Regions from separate parts of the Streptomyces sp. 135 genome, predicted to be linked through region 1. Evidence: riboswitches for the same ligand, from Rfam matches in the RefSeq annotation. Region 1 holds a riboswitch; the other holds the start of a gene.

Region 1 (3,874 bases):
GGCAACCTCGGCCTGCCCGCCCGTGTAGGTACGCAGAATGGTGGGAATACGAACGTTCACGCTCATGGGGTTCACCTTTGAGATACGTGGAGTGGGCGCCCCTGGAAGGAGCGCGGGGAACTGCGCGGCGAGGACTAACCGGCCAGACCCGCGGAGCGGAACGCCTCAAGGCTGGGCTTGATCGTCGCGGTGGCCTGCGAAGTCTCAGCGACGGCGTCCAGCGTCTTCAGGCCATCTCCGGTGTTCAGCACCACCGTGGTGAGCGCCGGGTCGATGAGCCCCGCCTCGATCAGCTTCTTGGTGACGCCCACCGTCACACCCCCGGCGGTCTCCGCGAAGATCCCCTCCGTGCGCGCGAGCAGCTTGATCGCGTCGACGACCTGCTCGTCGTTCACGTCCTCCACCGCACCGCCCGTACGCCGCGCGATGTCGAGCACGTACGGCCCGTCGGCGGGGTTGCCGATGGCCAGCGACTTGGCGATGGTGTTCGGCTTCTGGGGGCGCACCACGTCGTGGCCGGCCTTGAACGCCGCCGACACCGGCGAGCAGCCCTCCGCCTGCGCGCCGAAGATCTTGTACGGCTTGTCGGCCACGAGGCCGAGCGCGATCAGCTCCTTGAGCCCCTTGTCGATCTTCGTGAGCTGCGAGCCCGAGGCGATCGGGATGACCAGCTGGTCGGGCAGCTCCCAGCCGAGCTGCTCGCAGATCTCGTACGCGAGGGTCTTGGAGCCCTCGCCGTAGTACGGCCGGAGGTTGACGTTGACGAAGCCCCAGCCCTCGCCCAGCGGGTCGCCGATCAGCTCGGAGCAGAAGCGGTTCACGTCGTCGTAGTTGCCCTCGATGCCGACCAGCTCGCCGCCGTAGACCGCGGCCATGACGACCTTGCCCTGCTCCAGGTCGTGCGGGATGAACACGCAGGAGCGGAAGCCCGCGCGGGCGGCGGCGGCACCGACGGCGCCCGCGAGGTTGCCGGTGGAGGAGCAGGAGAGCGTGGTGAAGCCGAAGGCCCTGGCCGCCTCCAGCGCCTGCGCGACGACGCGGTCCTTGAAGGAGTGCGTGGGGTTGCCGGAGTCGTCCTTGACGAACAACTTGCCCTGCTCGACGCCCAGTTCCCGCGCGAGGTTGTCGGCCTTGACGAGCTTGGTCCAGCCGGGGTTGAGGTTCGGCTTGTCGGCGACGTCGGCGGGGACGGGCAGCAGCGGGGCGTAGCGCCAGATGTTGGCGGGCCCGGCCTCGATCCGCTTGCGCAGGGCTTCCGGGTCGCCGAGGGGCAGGTCGTACGCGACTTCGAGGGGGCCGAAACACTCGGCGCAGGCGAAGATCGGGCCGAGCGGGAAGCGCGTTCCGCACTCGCGGCAGGAGAGACCCGAGGCGGGACCGAGGTCAACGGTCGGGGCGGGGGTTTCGGTGGCGACAGTCTGCACAGCCATGGAGGCGAGGCCCTTTCTCCTCATCTTCCCCGCGGCGCATCTCGCCGCGAGACGGAATTGGCACCTTCCCCACCGTGACCTCGCGGTCGGCGGGAGGGTTGCCGGGGCTTCAACGGGCCGTATCCCTCTGCCCCTCTGGATGAGCGGTATTCGATTGTGGGTTTCAGTTGTGGATCGTTGCCGATCACGCGACGGTGACCCCGACATGCGATGGTCACCGGCGTTGTTCAAGACTGTAACCGAAGCCCTGGACCCTTGAGATAGTCGTCCGAACCGCGAGATGGATCACATATGGGAGGACCCTGACCGTGCTGGAAGAGGTCGAGCGCTGGCTGAACAGGCGTTCCTGGTCGGTCGCCGACCGCCCCTTGGACCGGCTCGTCGCCGCCAAGCGCGCGTCCGGCGCCACGGTGAGCGTCGTGCTGCCCGCCCTCGACGAACAGGAGACGGTCGGCGCGATCGTCACCGAGATCCGCCGCGCGCTGATGGAGCGCGCCCCGCTCGTCGACGAGCTGGTGGTGATCGACTCCGGCTCCTCGGACCGCACGGCAGAGGTGGCCCGGAAGGCCGGCGCCAAGGTCGTCCACCGGGACGAGATCCTGCCGCGCGTCGCGCCGCTCCCCGGCAAGGGCGAGGTGCTGTGGCGCTCGCTGCTGGTGACGGGCGGCGACATCGTGGCGTTCGTCGACGCGGACCTCAGGGAGTTCTCCGCCGACTTCGTCTCGGGGATAGTCGGCCCGCTGCTGACCGACCCGGACGTGGCGTTCGTGAAGGCCATGTACGACCGGCCGCTCGGCGAGGCCGCCGGTCAGGGCGGCCGGGTGACGGAGCTGATGGCGCGGCCGCTGCTGAACATGCACTGGCCGCAGCTGGCCGGTTTCGTGCAGCCGCTCGGCGGTGAGTACGCGGCCCGCAGGTCCCTCCTTGAGCGGCTGCCGTTCCCCGTCGGATACGGCGTGGAGCTGGGGCTGCTCGTGGACGCGCTGCACACGGTGGGCCTGGACGCGCTGGCGCAGGTCGACGTCGGGGTGCGCAAGCACCGCCACCAGGACGGGCAGGCGCTCGGCCGGATGGCGGCGGCGATCTACCGGACGGCGCAGGTCCGGCTCGCGCGCGGACATCTCGTACGGCCCGAGCTGACGCAGTTCGAACGGGACGAGGAGGGCGGGCAGGGCTTCGTGCCGCGCACCCACGCCGTGGACACCGAGGAACGGCCGCCCATGACCGGCATCGCGGAGTACGCGCACCGACGCGTGGCGTGAGGCCGGGAACCGTACGTTTGCCCGCCGCCCGGACGGGCTACGTTTTGCCACATGGTGTCCGATCCGGCTCAGTCAGCAGCAGCGCAGGTACTCGTCGCGTCCAACCGCGGCCCCGTCTCGTACACAGTGGGAGAGGACGGTGAACTGACCGCCAAGCGCGGCGGCGGCGGCCTCGTCTCCGGCCTGAGCGCCATCGGCGACTCCTCCGAGGATCCCGCCGCCCTGTGGGTGTGCGCGGCGCTCTCCGAGGGCGACCGGGAGGCGGTGCGGCGCGGCGTCGGCGAGCCGGGCGTGCGGATGCTCGACGTCGACGCGGGCTCCCGCGAGGGCGTGCACGCCGCCGCGTACAACGGCATCGCCAACTCGGTCCTGTGGTTCGTCCACCACATGCTCTACCAGACGCCCCTGGAGCCGGTCTTCGGCCCGGAGTTCCGCGCGCAGTGGGCGGCGTACGAGACGTACAACCGCGCGTTCGCCCAGGCGCTGGCGGCCGAGGCGGCGCCCGGCGCGGCGGTCCTCGTGCAGGACTACCACCTGACGCTGGTCCCCGGCATGCTCCGCGAACTCCGCGAGGACCTGCGGATCGGCCACTTCTCGCACACCCCGTGGGCGCCCGCCGACTACTTCCGGATGCTGCCGGACGACGTGGCCGAGCAGGTGCTGCGCGGCATGCTCGGCGCCGACCGGCTGGGCTTCCTCACCAGCCGCTGGGCGGACGCGTTCACGGAGTGCTGCGTGCGCGTGCTCGGCGGGACGTCGGGGACGCGGATCGGGGTGCACGGCCTCGGCGCCGACGCCGACTTCCTGCGGGAGCGCTCGCGGCGCGAGGACGTCGAGGAGCGGATGGCGACGCTGCGGCGGCAGGTGGGCGAGGGCCGCAAGACGGTCGTGCGGGTGGACAGGACCGAGCTGTCCAAGAACATCGTGCGCGGCATGCACGCCTACCGCGAGCTCCTGGAGACCCGCCCCGAGTGGCGCGAGCGGGTCGTCCACATCGCCTTCGCCTACCCCTCGCGGCAGGACCTCGCGGTGTACCGCGACTACACCGCGGAGGTCTCACGCGTCGCCGACGAGATCAACTCCGCGTACGGCACGCCCGACTGGACGCCGGTGCTGCTGCACGTCGACGACGACTTCGCCCGCTCCCTCGCGGCGTACCGCCTCGCGGACGTGGCGCTGGTC
Region 2 (3,874 bases), 1.6 Mb from region 1:
GGAAACGACCTCTGGGCCACGCACTTCCATCTGTCGATCAACGCGATCACCTGGTTCGTGCGGATCGGGTTCTTCGTGGCCCCGGTCATCGCCTTCATCATCACCAAGCGGATCTGCCTGGGCCTCCAGCGGCGCGACAGGGACAAGGTGCTGCACGGCCGCGAGTCGGGCATCATCAAGCGCCTGCCGCACGGTGAGTTCATCGAGATCCACGAGCCGCTCGACCAGGGGCAGCTGCACACCCTCACCTCGCACGAGCAGTACAAGCCGCTCGAGATCGGCCCGACGGTCGACGAGAACGGCGTCGAGCGCAAGGTGTCCGGTTCGCAGAAGCTCCGGGCCAAGCTCTCCAAGGGCTACTACGGGGAGGACAACCAGATCCCCAAGCCCACCGTCGAGGAGTACAAGGAGATCACCAGCGGCCACGGCCACCACTGATCACCTGCGAGCTCCCTGAGCTCTGACCCACGGTCGCCACGGCGAGAGCCCCGTCCAGTGCATGGACGGGGCTCTTTGCCGTCCCGGAGGCTGGATAGGGTGGACCCACCCGACGTGTCGGGCACTTTCCTCCCCTGACAGACGAACACCAGGAGCGGCCATGAGCGCTGTGACCCCCGCAGGAGGCACTACCGCGGCGGGCCGTTCCTGGCCCGACGTACTGAACGGCCTGCTCGACGGGCGGGACCAGAGCGCCGACGACACGGCCTGGGCCATGGACCGCATCATGCGCGGCGAGGCCACCGACGCGCAGATCGCCGCGTTCGTCGTCGCGCTGCGGGCCAAGGGCGAGACCGTGGAGGAGATCTCCGGTCTCGTACGGGCCATGTACGAGCACGCCAACGTGATCGAGGTGCCGGGCGAGACGGTCGACATCGTCGGCACCGGCGGTGACGGCGCCAAGACCGTGAACATCTCCACGATGTCCGCGATCGTCATCGCCGGCACCGGCGCGAAGGTCGTCAAGCACGGCAACCGCGCCGCGTCCTCGGCCAGCGGGGCGTCCGACGTGCTGGAGAAGCTCGGAGTCAACCTCCAGCTCACGCCGGAGCGGGTCGTCGAGGTGGCCCAGGAGGCGGGCATCACCTTCTGCTTCGCCGTGAAGTTCCACCCCGCGCTGCGGCACGCGGGCGCCGCGCGCAGCCAGCTCGGCATCCGGACCGTCTTCAACCTCCTCGGTCCACTCACCAACCCGGCCAGGGTGCGCGCCCAGGCGGTCGGGGTCGCCGACGCCCGGATGGCCCCCGTCGTGGCCGGCGTCTTCGCCGAACGCGGGAACTCCTCCCTCGTCTTCCGCGGCGACGACGGGCTCGACGAGCTGACGACCACGTCGACCTCGCGGGTGTGGATCGTGCGGGACGGTTCGGTGCGCGAGGAGGCCTTCGACCCCCGTGCCGTCGGGATCGACCTGGTGCCCGTCGAGGCCCTGCGGGGCGCCGACGCCTCGTACAACGCCGAGGTCGCCCGGCGGCTGCTCGACGGCGAGAGCGGGCCGGTGCGCGACGCCGTGCTGCTGAACTCCGCGGCGGCGCTGGTCGCCCTCGCCCCGACCGACGCGCCGCTCGCCGAGCAGATCCGCGGGGGCATGGCGCGGGCGGCCCACTCGATCGACTCCGGGGCCGCGAGGAAGGCCCTGGAGCGGTGGGTGGCGGCCAGCAACCGCTGACGCTCCCGCCCATCTCCCGCTCACCCGTGTGACGCACGGCGCAGTCCGGATTATGGACTGCGCCTTGCGCGTCGAAGATCGTGTGGCAGGATGCTGGACAGGTCATGAGTGACAGCGACTACGGCCCCGGCCCGCTGTCCGGCAACCCTCCGTCCGTGGCGGGGTGCCCCGGGTGAAGACCAGGCCGTACGCAGCGAGGCGTATGGCAAGCGCGGACCCCTGGACATCGGTGAATGTCACAGCCCTGGGGTCCTGGTCCTCAAGGGAGCAGTCTCGTGAGCAAGCGAATGTGTTAGGGCCTCGGCGCCCCTCTTCCGCACACCTTCCTCTCTTCATCACTGCACCGCCGTACCTCCGCGTACGCGCGTCGACGCAGTGAACTCACCTGCCTCTTACGGGAGTTCGCCATGTCTGTTTCCGCTGTTCCTGCCGTTGCCGCCGACCCGTCCGTCTGTTCCCCGCTCGCCGTCCTCGGCCGGGACGTCACCGTGCCGCTGGTCACCGGCGGCGAGGTGACGTACGCCGCGCTCGACTACGCGGCGAGCGCCCCCGCGCTCCAGCGCGTCTGGGACGACGTGGCCGCCTACGCCCCGTACTACGGCAGCGTGCACCGTGGCGCCGGGTACCTCTCGCAGCTCTCCACCGACCTCTTCGAGAACTCCCGCACGACCGTCGCCGAGTTCCTCGACTGCCGCGAGGACGACCAGGTCGTCTTCACCCGCTCCACGACCGACTCGCTGAACCTCCTCGCCGCCGCCCTGCCCGCCGGTTGCGAGGTCTTCGTCTTCGAGACCGAGCACCACGCCTCGCTCCTGCCGTGGCGGGACGCCCGCGTCACCTACCTCGACGCGCCGCGCACCCCCGGTGAGGCCGTGCGGAACCTGGAGCGCGCGCTCGCCGACCGCGATCCTTACGGCCCGGCCCTCGTGTGCGTCACCGGCGCCTCCAACGTCACCGGTGAGCTGTGGCCGGTGCGGGAGCTGGCCGCCGCCGCGCACGCCCACGGGGCCCGCATCGTCCTGGACGCCGCGCAGCTCGCCCCCCACCACCCGGTCTCCGTGCAGGAGTTGGACCTGGACTGGGTCGCCTTCTCCGGGCACAAGCTGTACGCGCCCTTCGGCTCGGGCGTTCTCGCGGGCCGCTCCGACTGGCTGCGGGAGGCCGAGCCCTACCTCGCGGGCGGCGGCGCCTCGCGGAAGGTGGCGCGACGCCCGAAGGAAGCGGGCGGCGGCGTGGACGTGGAGTGGCACGACACCGCCGCCCGCCACGAGGCCGGGTCACCGAACGTCATCGGCGTCTACTCCATCGCCGCCGCCTGCAAGGCGCTCACCGAGGCCGGGTTCGACGAGCTGGTGGCCCGTGAGCAGTACTTGATCAGGAAGGTCCGCGAAGGGCTGGCCGAGGTGCCCGCCGTGCGGGTGCTCTCCCTCTTCGGTGACGACGCGCCGCGCGTGGGCGTCATCTCCTTCGTCGTGGACGGCTGGAACAGCTCGCACTTCGCCGCCGCGCTCTCCGCCGAGTACGGCATCGGCGTACGCGACGGCCTGTTCTGCGCCCACCCGCTGGTGCGCACCCTGCTCGGCGGTGAGCCCGGCGAGCCCGGCGAGTGCGGGGCCCCGGAGGCCGCGCCCGGCGAGAAGTCGCTGAACGCGATCCGCGTGAGCTTCGGCGCGGGCACCCCCGACGAGCACGTCGAGCGTTTCGTGCGCGCCGTCAAGGAGCTGGTGGCGGACGGCGCGCGGTGGAACTACCGCACGGAGGACGGGCGTTGCGTGCCGGACACCGGCGCCGCCGCCTGACCGGCCGGCAGCCGTGACCCCAGCAGGATCATCCGCAGGGCCCGCTCGGTCGCGTCGGTGAGGAACTCGCCGCCCCGGCCGAGCGCCTCGGTCAGCGAGACCGGGGCGGGCAGGATCGCGCTGTAGGCGTCCACGCCCAGCGCGCGCACCGAGTGGGCGCCGACACCGATCGTGCCCGCGAGGACCAGGACCGGGCGGCCGGCCCGCTTCGCGCGGCGGGCCACCTCGGCGGGGACCTTCCCGTACCGCGTCTGGTGGTCCAGGGCCCCCTCGGCGGTGACGACCAGGTCGGCGCGGGCCAGGCGGGCGTCCAGGTCGACCCGGTCGAGCAGTACGTCGAAGCGGGGCAGGAGCCGGGCGCCGAGCGCGGCGAGACCGGCGCCGAGGCCGCCCGACGCGCCGGTGCCGGGGC

Evidence for each region. A riboswitch is a leader RNA that binds a small molecule or an ion and turns the genes downstream of it on or off. The one in region 1 is predicted to bind S-adenosylmethionine.
Region 2: it holds a riboswitch for S-adenosylmethionine, as region 1 does, so the genes downstream of both, KKZ08_RS10400 (aminotransferase class V-fold PLP-dependent enzyme) here and thrC (threonine synthase) in region 1, are expected to answer to the same signal.

Annotation. Positions count from the first base shown of each region.
Region 1 covers NZ_CP075691.1:3,896,212-3,900,085, forward strand. Annotated here, with positions in the region: gene KKZ08_RS17440 (ubiquitin-like small modifier protein 1) at 1-66, opposite strand, end outside; gene thrC (threonine synthase) at 135-1,430, opposite strand; SAM riboswitch class I at 1,448-1,576, opposite strand; gene KKZ08_RS17450 (glucosyl-3-phosphoglycerate synthase) at 1,739-2,692, shown strand; gene KKZ08_RS17455 (trehalose-6-phosphate synthase) at 2,744-3,874, shown strand, end outside.
Region 2 covers NZ_CP075691.1:2,301,268-2,305,141, reverse strand. Annotated here, with positions in the region: gene KKZ08_RS10410 (cytochrome bc complex cytochrome b subunit) at 1-438, shown strand, start outside; gene trpD (anthranilate phosphoribosyltransferase) at 599-1,663, shown strand; SAM riboswitch class IV at 1,764-1,881, shown strand; gene KKZ08_RS10400 (aminotransferase class V-fold PLP-dependent enzyme) at 2,071-3,462, shown strand; partial or broken gene KKZ08_RS10395 (glycerate kinase) at 3,411-3,874, opposite strand, start outside.